DNA from 4 places in the Vreelandella sp. ssv genome. Region 1 is predicted to be linked to each of the others. Evidence: predicted binding sites of a transcription regulator. Region 1 holds the regulator's gene; each other region holds the start of a gene.

Region 1 (4,201 bases):
TCTTCGGGAGAGTTTTCGTCATCACTACCCGTATCCATTGATTCTGGATCTTCAACTGTATCTGGACCCTGAGTACCGTGATCGGTAGTCAAATCTTCTTTTTCATAATCATCAGATGCTGAATCTTGAGAATGGCTCTCCATCGGCTGCTCGTCTGCCGTGATACCCTGGTTCTCATCAATTGCAGAGTTTTCATCTGTTTGTGCAAACGCTAATGGGCTTGCCATCAGGCCAAGAGAAACACCTAAAATACCAGCTTTCTTGAGAAAATCCTTGGACATCATATTCCACCTCTGATCGCTGTTTAATACCGCTTGGTTAAGAAAGAAAGGCTTATTTTCAAGCCAGCATTTCCTGCGGTCATCTTTCCTATCTCATAACTTGCATTGGGTATGCCAGAAAGACTAAATAAAATATTAAAAACATAAAAATCAACAACTTAAATAAATACAATATATATTATATAGAGCTATTATAAGCGTTAGACAAGGTTAAATACTGTGTAAAAATGGCACATGAGCAAAGTTTTACCAATCTTGCATGCCAATATTGCACACCTCTACAAGAATTGTGCATCGAAGTTACTGACTGGGCGCTAGAAGGCGAGAGGCGGGAAATGAACAGCGGAATAGCGCGCCTTTACCGGGATGGGATTCAATCTGTAATTGCGCGTCATGGCGTAACAATACGTGCTTAACAATGGCTAAGCCTAAACCTGTGCCACCCGTAGTGGTACTGCGGCCTTTATCGACACGGTAAAAACGCTCGGTTAGCCGGGGAATATGAACGGGATCGATACCTTCACCATTGTCTTCCACATCAATACAGCCGCCGCCTGTCGCACTAGCTTTCCAGCGCAATGTGATGTGGCTACCTGCTGGCGTATAGCGAACGGCATTGAAAGCGAGGTTAGAAATGGCGCTACGAATCTCCTGCTCACTACCCAGCAGACGTGCATCGCTTTCGAGTGCGACAGTAATAGTATGCCGCTGATGCGACAACGCCAGCGCATCAGCACAGATGCTTTGCAGTAAAGGGCCCAGGGGCAACGGGTGATGGTCTTTACCGCCCTGATCGATTTCCAAGCGCGAGAGCAGCAGTAAATCGTTGACCAAGTTCTGCATTCGCTGTGTCTGCTCCTGCATTTGGTGAATACTTTTACCAAGTCGCGGGGGGAGCTGATCAGCGATATCGCTATAGGTTTCTAAATAACCGGAAAGTACCGTTAGAGGAGTGCGTAGCTCGTGGGAAACATTGGCGACAAAATCACGCCGCATCTGCTCAAGGCGATGCAAGCGGGTGATATCTCGTGCCATTACTAGCCGCTCATCGTCACCATAGAGGGTGATTTGATACTGCAAGATGCGGCGCTCATCAATGGGTGAGGTTAGCGTTAGAGGTTCACTATAGTTGCGCGCATTGAAGTAACTAATAAAACTTGGATCGCGCAGCAGATTGGTAATGTGTTGGCCCCGATCATGGGCAGTTTGTAACCCCAACATGGCGGTGGCGGCGCTATTCCACCACTCTAAATCACCGTGGCGATCAAGCATGACCACACTGTCGCGCATCGCTTCTGACGACTCTTGAATACGCGCTAAAGTAGAGCGCAGCCTGCTTTGCGTTATACGTTGGCTTTTCTGATAGCGGTATAAACGATCAAACAACTCGCCCCACATGCCACGAGCGGCAGGCGGCTCGTCGTGAGGGTGAAGAGTCAGCCACAAATAAAGTTCGCGTAGTTGCCGCAAATGATAAAACAGACATACCCCAAGCCCTGCCGCAAGCCCTAGCCCTGCTGAGCCCAATAACCAGCCCAGACAAGTTCCTAGCGTGGCCAACCACGCTAGTCGCCACAGTTCACGGCTCCATAGGCGCACATTTACACCCGTGCAGAGAAACGGTATCCGGTGCCCCGAACCGTTTGAATCAGATTTTGATGCACATCACCCAACGCTTTGCGCAAGCGACGAATATGCACATCGACCGTGCGCTCCTCGACATACACGTTGCCACCCCATACTTGGTCAAGCAGTTGGCTACGCGTGTAAGCGCGCTCTTGATGGGTCATAAAAAACTGCAGCAACCGATACTCTGTTGGACCCATTTCAAGCGCTTTGCCGTGAGCACTTACCCGGTGGCTTACCGGATCCAGCAGCAGGCCATTAATCTCAATCGGGTCCTCAACGCCACGTGGCGTCGCACGACGCAGCACCGCTTTTAGCCGTGCCACTAATTCTCGGGGAGAAAATGGCTTGGTGATATAGTCATCTGCACCGGCTTCAAGCCCTTGAATCTTATTATCCTCTTCGCCTTTAGCGGTCAGCATAATAATGGGCATTTCAGCCGTGGCTTCTTCGCGCTTTAAGCGCCTAGCTAGCTCAATACCGCTGGTGCCGGGCATCATCCAGTCAAGCAGCAATAAATCCGGTTGGTGGTCGACGACCATGGCATGAGCATCCTGGGCGTTATCTGCTTCGAGCACGCGATAGTCAGCCATTTCCAGCGCGACCGCGATCATTTCGCGAATCGACGACTCATCATCGACAATCAGAACGGTCTTGGCGGTCATACCAGAGCCTCACGGTGTTCAAAAAGAATTAGCTCGAAGAAAACTAGCTCAAAGAAAAACAATTCAATGACATGTCAGTGACGATAACACCATGACTTGATGACAATTACATGACAATGGCTTCTATTGACCCGCCACCGGCCACCAACTTAGCGCAATACCGGCAAAAATCAGTAAACCCGACCAATGATTATTGAGAAACGCCTGGAAGCAGGCATCTCGCTCACGGTGGTGAATCAACCGCTGTTGGTGGAGAAAAGTCGCTGCCATGGCGACAAGCCCCAACCAGAAAAATCCACCTAAACCGACTCGCCACCCAACCCATGCCAACAGCATCAGCGTGGACACCTGCAGCAAACCAATCATTAAGCGATCTGCCCTACCAAACAACACAGCCGTCGATTTAATACCAATTTTTATATCATCGTCGCGATCGACCATGGCGTACTGGGTATCGTAGGCCACCGTCCACAGCACATTTGCACCGAAAAGCAGCCACGCTTCCAGCGGCACATGGCCCAACACGGCGCCAAAAGCCATTGGGATCGCCCATGAGAATGCCGCCCCCAACACCACCTGTGGAAAGTGGGTATAGCGCTTCATAAAAGGGTAAATAATGGCCAGCAGCACACCGCCCAGCGAGAGTAAAACCGTAAACCAATTGGTCAGTAACACTAAAATAAATGCCGCGGCGACCAACCCAATAAACAGCAGTTGTGCCTCGGTTTCACTAATGCGGCCCGTCGCGAGCGGACGGCTTTTAGTGCGTTTCACATGGCCGTCGAAATGACGGTCTGCATAATCATTCACCACACATCCGGCTGCCCGCATGACATAAACGCCCGCAATAAAAATCAGCAGGGTATTTCGGCCTGGTACCCCTTCAGCGGCAAACCAAAGCGCCCAAAGCGTCGGCCACATCAACAGCCACGTGCCAATGGGTCGATTCAGGCGCATCAACTGTAAAAAATCTGCTACGCGAGACCATCCCTTCGGCCGCAACAGTGAACGATCCATGCTTACCTCACGAAAAATAAAACGCAGCTGTTAGCCTAGCGCGACGGCAAATCAAGTTCATCCGCCATCGCCCGCAAAAAATACTCTTGAACCAGTAACGATAACCCACCGTGCTTATAGCCCTGATGAAAAACTGAGCGCCGGCCCCAAGCGCAGCGACTGTCGATTCCATTTACACTAGCAAACTGAGGGGGGTGAGACGTAGCTTCGACCGGTCCACGCACTAAACCGGGTTGTCGAAATAGCCAGCTACCCAGCGAGCGCTCACCTAATCCTTCCAAACGCTGGCCCTTTAACTGCGTAAGCGGAGCAACTGACCGCGCCACCACCCACGGTGTTTCATCTAAGCACAGCGCGACTTCACGCAGCCATGCGTAACGCTTGGCGCCAATACCAAGTAGCTGAGCCTCATCAGGTCGAGGCCAGCCGACCCCCTGGCGTAACAGTCGAACCCGAAACTGTTTCTCATCACCCGCGGCAATTAAGCGAGCGGTTAATGAGTCGGTAGAGGCAACCCACTGCCACCAGGGAGGGCTCATGGCAGGCCGTGCAGCAGCAACGGGACGCCAGCGCGAAAAGAGGGGAGTTTGCCGAAAAGCTGCAGGCGTCACC
Region 2 (4,201 bases), 860 kb from region 1:
TTGAGGGCGGCCATCCCGCGCGCGAGACCGACGCCTAAAATCGCCCCTACCAGCGTGTGGGTCGTGGAAATCGGCAGACCGGTGCCTGAAGCCAGCACGACCGTAGTGGCCGCCGCCAGGGTCGCGGCGAAACCGCGGCTCGGCGTGAGCTCGGTAATGCCCGTACCAACTGTGGCGATAACTTTATGGCCATAGGTAACAAGGCCTACCACGATGCCACCGCCGCCAAGTACCAGCACCCACCAGGGCACCAGCGCAGAGCTGCCAATTTCACCGCCGGTTTGGACCACGCTGATGACTGCGGCCAGCGGGCCAACCGCATTGGCCACATCGTTTGAACCGTGGGCAAAAGCCATGGCACAGGCGGTGAAAATCATCAGCACGCCAAACACGCGCTCTACGTTGGCATAGCCGAAGTGATCATTTGTGTTGTGCTCGAACTTGATACGCCGCTGCATCACCAAACCAATGCCCATAATCACCAGCCCCAGCAAAATCGATAGCAGCAGGCTCTTATTAAAGGACAGGTCCAGCCCCACATGGGACAACCCTTTGGTCAGCGTGACCATCGAAACGATGAAACCTACCAGAAACACATAGCCCGGCACGTAGCGTTTAGCGGCCGTAAACGGATTGGCATCTTCAAAAATCAGATGATGCACCGATTTAAACAGCACGAAGCCGATCGTACCCGCCAGTAAAGGAGAAACGACCCAACTGGCGGCAATCGTGCCCACCGCACCCCAGTCGACCGTTGCCGGGCCTAACCCCGCGACCGCGAAGCCGACAATCGCGCCGACAATCGAGTGGGTAGTAGAAACGGGCCAGCCTTTCATGGACGCTACCAGCAGCCATGTACCAGCCGCCAGGAGGGCTGCCAGCATGCCGTATACCAGCAGTTGCGGGTCATCCCGCAGAAGCTCGGGGTCGATAATACCTTTACGGATCGTATTGGTAACTTCGCCGCCAGCCAACCAGGCACCGAGGAATTCAAAAACAACGGCAATAAGAATGGCTTGTTTGATGGTGATCGCTTTCGATCCCACCGAGGTTCCCATCGCATTGGCTACGTCATTCGCACCAACGCCCCATGCCATGAAGAAGCCGAACAAACAGGCCAGAATAATGAAGATTTCACCGTACTGGGCAATAATCAGCATGAAGGTCCCCTTAGCGGGCAGTCAGGATCTGCAGACGGCTACCCACACGCTCAGCGCGATCAGATAGTTCGCCAACCCATTCAATGATCTTGTAGAGAAAGATCACGTCTACCGGCGGTAGCTGGCTTTCAAGCGCGAACAGCTGGCGGCGGATCGTCACCTGTTGGTCGTCGGCTTGATGCTCGAGGGTGTGCAGTTCACGGATCATGTTCTGCATCACATCAGAGACGTTTTTTCCAAAGCCGGACTCGAGCAGATCCTTGAGCTCTTCCAGTGCCTGGCGCGCCTGGGCAACGCAGGCAACGCTGGTACGGATGTAGTCACGCATCGGGTCGGCCAGTTCGTCAGGCACACGCATTTTACGGCCCAGCATAATGCCGGTAATGTCGCGCGTTTTATTGGCGATTTTGTCCTGCACGCTGATGAGGTCGAGCAGATCAGAACGCGACACCGGTAGAAACATGGTGTTGGGCAGGTTCAACCGCAACTCTGTTTTCAGCGTATCGGCGTCATGCTCTAAGCGGGTGACGTTTTCGCGCAGTTCAGCCGCCTTGTCCCAGTCATCAGCAAGCGTTGCTTCAAAAAATGGCAACAGTTGATCGGCACAGTCATTCGCCTTGACGATATGGGCCAATAACGGCTGGAATGGCGAGCGGCCAAACATCGAAGAAAAAGGATTGGAGGTAACCATAATGCCTTTTAGCCTGTTTTCGGGAAGCCTGGAAATGGCGGCGCCAGTATAAAGAGTGCGCCCGCCGCCGTCATGAAAAGTTCACAAATGTAATCAAATATTCATTTAAATGTCACGATAACGAGGTGGCGAGTGTCATGAAAAACCTAACCCCCATGGAAGTGGAATTGAAGCTTGCCCTTGCACCAGAAGGGCCTACCGCCCTTATTAAGCACCCGCACCTCGCTTCAACACCAGCGCTTCAGCAGACATTAACCAACACTTATTTTGATACCCCAAATGGGGAGCTAGCCAAGGCGCGCATTGCGGTTCGCCTGCGCAAAGTGGACGGCAAAGTGCTGCAAACGGTGAAAACCGCAGGCCAGGGGGGCGGTGGGCTCTCACAACGTGAGGAGTGGGAGTGGCAAGTGGCTGGCCCCGACCTGGATCTGGTCTCCCTTGCCGAGCTTCCTCCGTTTCAGGGAGAGCTGGGCAGTATCCTTGACTCCCTGGCCCCTCAGCTCAGCACCGATTTTTCGCGGCGCAGTTGGCAACTGATCGACACTTCAACGGGTCAGGAGAGTCATATCGAGCTGGTACTGGATGAGGGCGAGATTATCAGCGGCGGTTACCATACGTCGATTCGCGAGGTGGAGCTGGAATTAAAGCGCGGCGACCCGGAAACGCTGTGGGCGTTGGCAATGGTCCTGGCCGAGCAGGTGCCCCTGCGTCCTTCGGATAGTAGCAAAGCCGCCCGCGGCAATGCGCTAAGCCAACAGCGCTGGCACCTACCTGAAGCGCACTCCCTTGCTGAGTGGCTACACCGCGCCACCCTAGCGCTGGATGCCTACCACGATAGCCAACAAGCAGATTTTTTAACCGATGCCCAACAGGCGCTGGCTACCCTTGCCGCCCACCCCGCGCTGGATGCTACCGCACGCGGTTTTGCCCAAGCGCTACCTGGCGCACTCGACAACCACGGCCAGCCCAATAGCGCTTACGGTAAAGCTGCGTTGGCACTGGCCCATCGCTTGGCGTACCAAACCGCGCTACGCTAGCGGCCTAACGCTATTTCAGGACTGTATTGAGGCCTACTTCAGGATGATGCAATGAATTTAAATTTAACACCTGGCGCGGAAGGCCTACGCACCCGCCTGTTTCACATTATTTTTGAGTCTGACACACCGGGCGCAAAAGCCTTTGATATCGCCTTAATCGTGGCGATTCTGTTAAGCGTTGCGGTCATCCTGCTGGACAGTATTGAGGTTTATGCCGAGCGCTACGGGCATATATTTTTATATGTTGAATGGATGTTTACGCTGCTGTTCAGTATTGAGTTGATCGTGCGCATCTACTGCCTGGAGCGCCCGCTGCTCTATTTAAAGAGCTTTTATGGGATCGTCGACTTAATCGCCGTGTTGCCTACCTGGCTGGTATTACTCGTACCGGGTGCCCACGGGCTAGTCATTGTTCGCTTGCTGCGGGTGCTGCGGATTTTCCGAATTTTACGGATGATGGAGTTTGTCGGCGAAGCCAGCCTGCTTATAGATGCCCTCAAACGCAGCATGCGTCAAATACTGCTGTTTTTTTCGGCTATTTTTATGGTGGTCACGCTGTTCGCGGCGTTGATGTACACCATTGAATCCCCAGAAGCCGGGTTTACCAGCATCCCGATGTCGATGTACTGGGCCATCGTGAGCATGACGACGGTCGGGTACGGCGACATCGTGCCCGCCACCGCGCTGGGCAAAGCCATCACCATGATTCTGATGCTGCTCGGCTACTCGATTATCGCCGTGCCCACCGGGGTTTTCTCCGCTCAGGTGATCCGCTCGATTCGTGAGGACCGTCACTCTGAGGAAGCCTGCCCCGGCTGCGGGCACGACCGCCATGAAAAGCGCGCCCGCTACTGCTTGCGCTGCGGGACCTGGCTCGATGAAGACAGCGAAGACCCGCGCAAGAAGGATGAGAAAGACGAGAAAGAAGCCCCCTCTTCTGACTAGCTCACGTCTACATTTAAGCCTGGAAGGGCGTGATATCCCCGCGCCCTTCACGGATGATAACGGGGGGCAGTTCGCGCAGGTCGATAACGCTAGTGGGGTCTAAATGGCAGGCGCCACCGTCGATGATGGCATCCAGATGCGCGCCAAAACGCTCGCGTATCTCTTCCGGGTCATTCATGGGCTGGTCATCGCCCACGGGAATCAGCGTGACGCTCATCAACGGTTCACCCAATGCGGCCAATAAGGCGTGGGTGATGCGGTGGTCCGGCACGCGCACGCCAATGGAGCGACGCTTAGGGTGCAGCAGCAGACGCGGCACCTCAGACGTGGCATCCAGAATGAAGGTGTAAGGCCCTGGGGTGTGGGCT
Region 3 (4,201 bases), 370 kb from region 1:
GCGCGGGAAGTGTTGAAGACATGGCGTATCCTCATGAGTGAACATCTTATACGCCAAGACTAAAGGGTGTGCTCTATTTGTACAGCAGTAACCGTCTGATCAGGTTTATTGGGGCACTGGATCAGACGGTTTGAGGAAGGTATTTTACGCCTTATCCATTGCGAAATAGGAAACTATAGGCATTTAACGCGGGTACGCCGCCCAGGTGGGCGTAGAGCACCTTGGAACCCGCGGGAAATTCACCGTTGCGCACCATGTCGATCATGCCGTGCATGGATTTGCCTTCGTAGACGGGGTCGGTGAGTACGCCTTCCAGACGGGCGCAGAGGCGAATGGCTTCTAGTGTGCCTTCGTTGGGCAGGCCGTACTCGGGGCCGCCGTAACGAGTATCCAAAATAACATCGTCATCGCTAATACCGCCTTCCAATTCCACCAGCTCGGCCGTATTGCGCGCGATGCGCAGGATCTGTTCACGGGTTTGCTCAGGCTTGGCGGAGGCGTCAATGCCAATCACTCGCTGGGCACGGCCATCGGCGGCAAACCCCACCACCATGCCCGCCTGGGTGCTGCCGGTGACCGAGCACACTACGATATAGTCAAATGTGAAGCCCAGTTCTTTCTCCTGCTGTCGCACCTCTTCGGCAAAGCCCACGAAGCCTAAGCCGCCGTAAGGGTGTTCGGAACAACCCGCCGGAATCGGAAAGGGCTTCCCGCCGCGCTGGCGAACATCCTCCATCGCCTGCTCCCAGCTGGGGCGAATGCCGATATCGAACCCCGCGTCATCCAAGCGCACATCGGCGCCCATGATGCGGGACATCTCAATATTACCCACGCGGTCATAGACTGCATCGGAGTAGTTCACCCAGTTCTCTTGCACCAGTACGCACTGCATACCCAGGTGAGCGGCCACCGCGGCTACCTGGCGGGTCTGGTTGGATTGGATACCGCCAATAGATACCAGCGTATCGCAGCCCTGCTCCAATGCTTCAGGAATCAAGTACTCCAACTTGCGCGTTTTGTTGCCGCCAAAGGCTAAGCCGCTGTTGCAGTCTTCGCGCTTGGCGTAAAGCTCGACTTCACCGCCTAAATGTTCGCTTAAACGTTTGAGAGGTGTGATAGGAGAAGGGCCAAAGGTGAGCGGGTAACGTGGGAAGCGTTCGAGGTTCATAGCAATCTCCAGCTTTAAAACATTAGTTGCGATATAGGGCGGCTAAGGTTGTTGTGAACAATTGGCGTGCTCTCTGCTATTTATAGTAAGTGTTAGCTATGATTTTTGTGTTGCAAAGTTGGCTGTTTTAAAGCAATAAAAATTGATAAAACATGTTTTATATGGGATTAAATGGTGTTTATAGATGAATAAGGTAAATAATAGTGCGCTCAAAAACCTCCCGTTCACGCCCTGAGTCTGATGATCAGGCCGCTGAACTAGACCGAACAGATCGGCGTATCCTTAAACTGCTTCAGGACGATGCCACGCTCTCCAATGTGGCACTGGCAGAACAGGTTAACTTGAGCCCGGCGGCGTGCTTACGCAGGGTGGAAAAGCTCAAGCGGGATGGGGTAATCAGCCGGGTGGTGGCGCATCTAGACCCGGAGCAGCTACAGGCGGGTATGGTGGTGTTGATTGGCGTGGTGCTGGATCGTTCGACGCCGGAATCCTTCGCTGCCTTTGAAGAGGCGGCACAGAAGGTGTCAGGCTGCATGGAGTGCCACGTGGTCACCGGAGAGTTTGATTACTTTATGTTGGTGCGCACGCGAGACAGCCAAAGCTTTAACAGGCTGCACGCCGAACAACTGCTTTACCTGCCCGGCGTGCGTCAGATCCGCTCGTTTATGGGTCTGCGTGAGGTGGTCTCGACCCATAAGGTGCCGATTTAGTGGTTTGCTAGCTGAGTTTTAGAAGTGATACTTCCTAAACGGTGTCAAGGCAAAGAGGAGGGCTCAGGACGGGTAGCTAGCCACAAAGCGATCATTATTAGGAAAGCAACCACCCCCCAGCTTAGCCAGCCTTGGCCGAGTGACCAGACAACAATCAGCGCGCTAGCCGCGATCATACCAACGGCCGTTAATTTAGCGCGCCGGGGTATGGCGCGCTCTTTTTCCCAGGTTAGCAGTAGTGGACCAACATAGTGGCGCGAGCGAATCCATTGCTCAAACCGCGTCGATCCTTTAGATGCACAATAAATAGCGATGAGCATAAAAACAGTGGTGGGCATTAGCGGTAAAAAAATACCTACCAGCCCCAGGCTGAAACTAATAGCCGCCAACGCCACCCATATGATGCTGATCAGTCTCATCCTTGCTCCCGATTGGCCCGCTGTTACCCAGCGCAACGCATTACGTGTGGATAAGTATGGTTTTATATCACGGCTTTGCCACGCGGGCTGACACTCTTCATCTAAATGAAGCCAACTCGTCATTATCCTGTCATTTCACTTAATTAGTGTCTTCTGCAAGTTAAATCGTTGGCTTACAAACGATCAGGGAGAGACCACCATGAGTAAAGAGATCGAAGATCATCGTCTGTTTAATAACAGCAGCAACCAGCCTTTTGCTGAGGTATTGGCGCGGCATGTCTCTCGGCGTGATGTAATGCGTGGTGGTTTAGGAGTGGCGGCGGCTTCCATGCTCAGTTTTGGTGGTGCTGCCCAGGCGCTGGCTTCAAGTGGCGCGCAGAAGACACCCCTGTCGCTCGCCTTTGAAGCGGTACGCGGTTCCCATACCGACGCGATCGTGGTGCCGGAAGGCTATGTGGCCCAGGTATTAGTGCCTTGGGGCACGCCATTGAGTACAGGCGATGCGTGGCAGGCCGATCAGGCCATGACGGCTGAACGACAGGCAGAAAGTGTGGGCATGCACCATGACGGCATGGCCGGTTTTGCCTTGGATGCCGACAACGCGTCGCGTCGTTTCGTGCTGGCCCTCAACAATGAATATATTGATCAGGCCGCCCTTTGGGCGCCTCAGGGCGGCCCTACCAATGCCGAAGAGGGCAAGCGACCCGCGGATGAGTCGCGCACCGAGATCAATGCTCACGGTGTCACGCTTGTCGAAATCGAAAAAGACGCCAACGGCCAATGGGCGCATGTGCCAGGATCCCGTTATAACCGTCGCCTGACTAGTGCAACGGTGATGGAGCTGGCTGGGCCCGTGGCAGGCAGTGACTACGTCAAGACACAGTTCTCTCCGACAGGTCTGCAAACCCGTGGTACGAACAATAATTGCGGTAATGGGGTAACCCCTTGGGGTACCTATATTGCCTGTGAAGAGAACTGGCCTGATATTTTTGTTAATCGTGGCGAGCGCTTTCAGGATGACGCCCGCATCGGTATTCCCACTGACAAGAGCCGCTACGGTTGGGACACATCCGCAGGCGATACCTCCGAGGAGAAGGATGAGTTCGCGCGCTTTGATATCACCCCGCGTGGCGAGCGGGCGGAGGATGATTATCGCAACGAGGCACGCACGTTTGGTTATCAGGTGGAGGTTGACCCCTATAGCGAAGCGCGAGCAGTCAAGCGGACAGCGCTTGGCCGTTTCCGCCATGAAGGGTGCTGGTTAGGCAAGCTGGAAGCCGGTCAGCCAGTGGTTTACTACTCGGGCCACGATTCCCGCAACGAGTACGTGTATAAGTACGTCTCCGATGCTGCTTGGGACCCTGCCGATGCCAACCGTCCCGGTGAGGAGTACGATCGTCTTGCCATTGGCAACAAATATTTGGATAACGGTACCCTTTATGTTGCTCGCTTCCACGCCGACGGTAGCGGTGAATGGCTGCCGCTAACGCCAAGTGCCCAAACGCGTGACGGTCGTACACTGGCAGCGGCGTTGGGGCTGGCCGACGGCGATGCGGCAGGTATCATCATCAATACCTGCGACGCAGCCGATTTGTTGGGCGCCACGCCGATGGATCGTCCTGAGTGGGCCTCTGTGGATCCCACATCAGGCGATGTCTATCTGACGCTGACCAATAATAGCCAACGTACCGCCGAGGGCTCCTCGCCGACGTATACCAATGACGGTGAGCGCCTAGAACAGCACGGCATTGGTTACGATCTGGCACCGACCAACGCGGCCAATCCACGTGCTAATAATGAAGCGGGACACATCATCCGCTGGCGTGAAAGCCGGTTGCCCAATGCCTTTACTTGGGAGGTGTTTGTGTTTGGCGCGGCCGCTGACGATGCGGATAACCACTCTG
Region 4 (4,201 bases), 1.7 Mb from region 1:
GGCCCTGCCACGCTGCCCAGGGAAGTGTGGTATGAATTGCTTGAAGCTGCCCGTGGCCACTGCGTGGCATAAGGCTATTTCTATAAAATCGACGCGGTATAAAACAACTATTACGTTAATGACACTAAGGAGCCACTTATGACGCCAGTTATCGCGTTTGGCGAAGCCCTGGTCGATATGCTCTCCAGCCGTTTAGGGGCGGCTACGGATGCCCAGGAAACCTTTACGCCCTACGCCGGTGGCGCTCCCGCTAACGTGGCAGTCGCCTGCGCTCGCCTGGGAGTACCGAGTCAATTTTTAGGCATGGTGGGCGACGACACCTTTGGACACTTCCTGGTACGTGAACTCGAAAGTCACGGCGTGGACACCAGCGGCGTTGTGTTCACTAAACAGTCGCGCACGGCGCTGGCGTTTGTTTCCCGTGATGAAGCTGGCGAGCGTACTTTTGATTTTTACCGTCCGCCCGCCGCTGATCTGCTTTATCGCCTTGAACATTTACCCCATGGCGTATTCGAGAACCCTGCCATTCTGCACCTGTGCAGTAACAGTCTGACCGACCCAGAGATCGCCGACGTTACCCTGGCGATGGCCACCATGGCCAAGCGCGCAGGCTGCCTGGTCAGTGTCGATGCCAACCTACGCCACAACCTGTGGCCCAATGGCGAAGCGGATGCCAACTTAGTTACACAACTGCTGGACGGCGCTGAGCTGCTCAAGCTGTCAATGGAAGAGCTCGACTACTTGCGCGCCGATCATCCTGCAGAATCGTGGCTATCAGAGCGGCTGGCGGCCGGGGTAAAAGTTATTTTGCTTACTGACGGCCCCAATGACGTCGTACTCAAAGGTGTCGGTATCGACCAGCGAATTGCGCCACCCAAAGTAGAGGCGGTGGATACCACCGCGGGAGGCGACGCCTTTATTGGCGGACTGCTAGCGGAGCTCTCGGCCCATGGCATCAATGAAAACTGGCAGAGCGATGCTGATTTTCTCCACCGTGCGGTGGATACCGCCTGCCGCTGCGGCGCCCATGCCGTTACTCGGCCAGGCGCTTATGCAGCGCTGCCAACGCGAGGGGATATTGAAGCACTTCGAAACACTTAATGGCTATCAAATTCGGTGACCGCCTGGGCGGTCACCGATGTTAGTTAGGTAGTAGCAACGATCAGCTAAAAGGTTCTACTTCCAATTACTGCAATTTGGCCATTATTGCGTCGCCACGAAGTTTTCAGCGGCAGCTTCTAACACCTCCCTTGCCACTTCCGCATCTTCAAACCCTAGACCTTCCATACCGCCATCCGGCCCTTTGTAACTGGCAAACCACAGATCAATGATCTGACTAACACCTGGGTACTCGCTATCCAGCTGCGTCATGCTTTCAATATGTGCAAAAGGTGAATCCTGGGTGAGAACAGCAATTAGCTTGTCGTCTTGCTCCCCATCATCCAGCATTTTCAGAACACCAATAACCTTCACGTCGACAATTTCACCACGTGGAACAGCTTGGCCCAAAACAATCACATCGAGTGGGTCGCCGTCACCGCCCAACTCTTTTGGCAGAGCAGTGCCTGGAATAGCGCCATAATTACCGGGGTAGCCCAGGTAATTCACAACGCGCGGCTCACCGTCTTTATACTCCCAATAAACCGCTTTGGGATCATCCTTACTGACTTCCCATTTCGCCGATGTGCCCGTTGGTATTTCAACAATGGCTCTTACCGAACCATCGGCATTGATGGCATCTATAGACATCAAGTCGACATCACCCACAATAGTGAACTCATCGGTTGAGTTCATGTTATGGGCAATGGGCGTGGTGTCAGAAAACCCCAATCCGCCTAAAGACTCAGCCTGAGCCGTGGATGTCAAAGCAGCAATGCACGCTAGAGAAGTAAGTAATAGTTTTTTCCGCATGATGTTCTCCGTTAGTTATTCAAATACGTTAGCGTGGATAAATGACGTAGTAATGACAGACTTAAATGGAGACCAACATGTCACGACTTGTTTAAATGTCAGACATTTAATAGACTAGAATTCATCCAATAAAGAACAAGAGATTACAGATGACGCTGGACGCTCTGCCGCCCCACCAGGGTGGCGCTGAACAGTTAGCCCGTTTGCTCGCCCAGGCTCTGCTGGCAGGCCATTGGCAGCCAGGTGATGTTTTCCCCCGTGAGCTGGATATCGGCAAACACTTTGCCGTTAGCCGGAACCAAGTGCGTAACGCACTCACCAGCCTCACCGCTGCAGGGCTATTAGAGCGCACCGCGGGCCGTGGCACGCTGGTTCGCGAGATGGGCGATTGGCATCTACTCGACCCGCTGATGAGCGAATGGATGACCGGGCTAGTAGATCTTGATCCGCAGCTGGTAAGGGCCATTTACGCCTTTCGTTTTTCTGCTGAACCGGTGGTCGCAGGGCTTGCCGCCCAGGCAGCCCAGGCTGAAGACATAGAACGTCTGGAGAGCGCCTTTGCGGGCATGGAGCGCACCGCAGGCAGTGTGGAAGTCCGTGCTGAGCATGCCGAGTACGACGTCGCCTTTCACGACGCCACCTACCGGGCCAGCCACAATTTAGTCTGGCGGCAAATGGGCCACTTACTGCGCCCTTCGATCATGGCGCTGATACACCGCTCGCAACACCGCACTGGCACCTTAGACGACAGTCTCACGCGCCACCGCCAGGTGCTTGACGCGATCCGCAACCGCGATGCCAGCGCCGCAGAATCCGCCGCAAGAGAAGTGCTGCGCAGGACTGCTATCGACCTTGGCATCGTCAGCTGACAAATACGCAATGAATACCTCCTATTCAGAAGGATGACCGAACATGAAAATTACCAAACTCAAGACCTGGCAAGTTCCTCCGCGTTGGCTGTTCCTTAAAATAGAGACTGACGAAGGCTGCTACGGCTGGGGTGAACCCGTGATTGAAGGCCGCGCGGCAACCGTTGAAGCCGCCGTGCACGAGCTTTCTGACTACTTGATCGGCCAAGACCCACACCGCATTGAGCATCTTTGGAACATCATGTATCGCGCCGGTTTTTATCGTGGTGGCCCTATTCTGATGAGTGCGATTGCCGGTATTGACCAGGCGCTGTGGGATCTTAAAGGTCGTGATCTGGGTGTGCCCGTTCACCAGCTGTTAGGCGGTGCCGTGCGCGACAAAATGCGCATGTATGCCTGGACCGGTGGCGACCGCCCAAGCGATGTGGGAGCTGGCGCTAAAGCGCTGGTCGAAAAAGGCTTCACGGCTTTTAAAATGAACGGCACCCCCGAGATGCAAATCGTCGATTCACATCGCAAGGTCGATGAAGCCGTCGCCCGGGTAGCCGAAGCCCGCAACGCCGTTGGACCAGATGTAGGCATCGGCATCGACTTTCATGGCCGCGTGCACCGCCCCATGGCCAAAGCGCTGCTGCGTGAGCTGGAACCCTTCCACCCCATGTTTGTGGAAGAGCCGGTCGCCCCCGAACATCTGCCCTGCTTGAAAGATATCGCCGGTGGTTTGGGCTACCCATTGGCGACTGGCGAGCGGCTGCATACCCGCTTCCAGTTCCGCGATTTGCTGGCCGACGGCATGATCGACATTATCCAGCCGGATATTTCCCACTGCGGCGGCATCAGCGAAGGTCTCAAAATCGCCGCCCTGGCCTCCGCTTATGATGTCGCCTTAGCCCCCCACTGCCCCCTCGGCCCGTTAACCCTGGCCGCCTCTTTACAGCTGGATGCGGTCAGCCACAACGCCTTTATCCAAGAACAGAGCATGGGCATTCACTACAACCAGGGCAACGACGTCCTCGATTACCTGGTCGATAAATCCGCCCTCGCCATTGAAGACGGCTTTTGCGCCATCCCCCAAGGCCCAGGCCTTGGTGTTGAGATCAACGAAGAATTCGTTGAGGAACGTGCCAAAGTGGGTCACCGCTGGCGCAACCCGGTCTGGACTCATGAAGATGGCTCTATTGCGGAGTGGTAAGCCATGGGATTAACCGAGATGAGCGAAACATCTGTCATTGCAGATCGATTAACCTGGATTGCCGTTGACTGGGGCTCCAGCAATCTTCGTGCCTGGGGGCTGGATCAACATGACCACGTGATTGCCCAAGCCAACAGCGATAAGGGCATGCTGGCGCTTAAGGCCAACGAGTACGAAGCCGAGCTGTTAAGGCTGGTGGGTGATTGGTTGCCCGCCTCTGGCCTGACGA

The links. The regulator PhoB, encoded in region 1, activates phosphate uptake and scavenging genes when phosphate is short. The targets are predictions, from matches to a motif close to TGTCATANNNNTGTCANA.
Region 2: a site for PhoB is predicted at 1,951-1,968, ahead of AC5TBW_RS03545 (CYTH domain-containing protein). Genes of this name have one in related genera too.
Region 3: a site for PhoB is predicted at 2,415-2,432, ahead of AC5TBW_RS17380 (PhoX family protein). Genes of this name have one in related genera too.
Region 4: a site for PhoB is predicted at 1,952-1,969, ahead of AC5TBW_RS11215 (inorganic diphosphatase). Genes of this name have one in related genera too.

Annotation. Positions count from the first base shown of each region.
Region 1 covers NZ_CM182545.1:4,179,626-4,183,826, forward strand. Annotated here, with positions in the region: gene AC5TBW_RS19165 (hypothetical protein) at 1-281, opposite strand, end outside; gene phoR (phosphate regulon sensor histidine kinase PhoR) at 582-1,880, opposite strand; gene phoB (phosphate regulon transcriptional regulator PhoB) at 1,883-2,572, opposite strand; gene ubiA (4-hydroxybenzoate octaprenyltransferase) at 2,696-3,589, opposite strand; gene AC5TBW_RS19185 (chorismate--pyruvate lyase family protein) at 3,625-4,201, opposite strand, start outside.
Region 2 covers NZ_CM182545.1:751,814-756,014, reverse strand. Annotated here, with positions in the region: gene AC5TBW_RS03555 (inorganic phosphate transporter) at 1-1,160, opposite strand, end outside; gene AC5TBW_RS03550 (TIGR00153 family protein) at 1,171-1,851, opposite strand; gene AC5TBW_RS03545 (CYTH domain-containing protein) at 1,989-2,888, shown strand; gene AC5TBW_RS03540 (ion transporter) at 2,940-3,833, shown strand; gene AC5TBW_RS03535 (L-threonylcarbamoyladenylate synthase) at 3,847-4,201, opposite strand, start outside.
Region 3 covers NZ_CM182545.1:3,809,678-3,813,878, reverse strand. Annotated here, with positions in the region: gene AC5TBW_RS17400 (DUF6482 family protein) at 1-22, opposite strand, end outside; gene AC5TBW_RS17395 (1-aminocyclopropane-1-carboxylate deaminase) at 152-1,168, opposite strand; gene AC5TBW_RS17390 (Lrp/AsnC family transcriptional regulator) at 1,372-1,878, shown strand; gene AC5TBW_RS17385 (YbaN family protein) at 1,923-2,297, opposite strand; gene AC5TBW_RS17380 (PhoX family protein) at 2,497-4,201, shown strand, end outside.
Region 4 covers NZ_CM182545.1:2,436,835-2,441,035, forward strand. Annotated here, with positions in the region: gene AC5TBW_RS11205 (aldo/keto reductase) at 1-72, shown strand, start outside; gene AC5TBW_RS11210 (carbohydrate kinase family protein) at 139-1,101, shown strand; gene AC5TBW_RS11215 (inorganic diphosphatase) at 1,204-1,911, opposite strand; gene AC5TBW_RS11220 (FadR/GntR family transcriptional regulator) at 2,061-2,780, shown strand; gene dgoD (galactonate dehydratase) at 2,824-3,972, shown strand; gene AC5TBW_RS11230 (2-dehydro-3-deoxygalactonokinase) at 3,991-4,201, shown strand, end outside.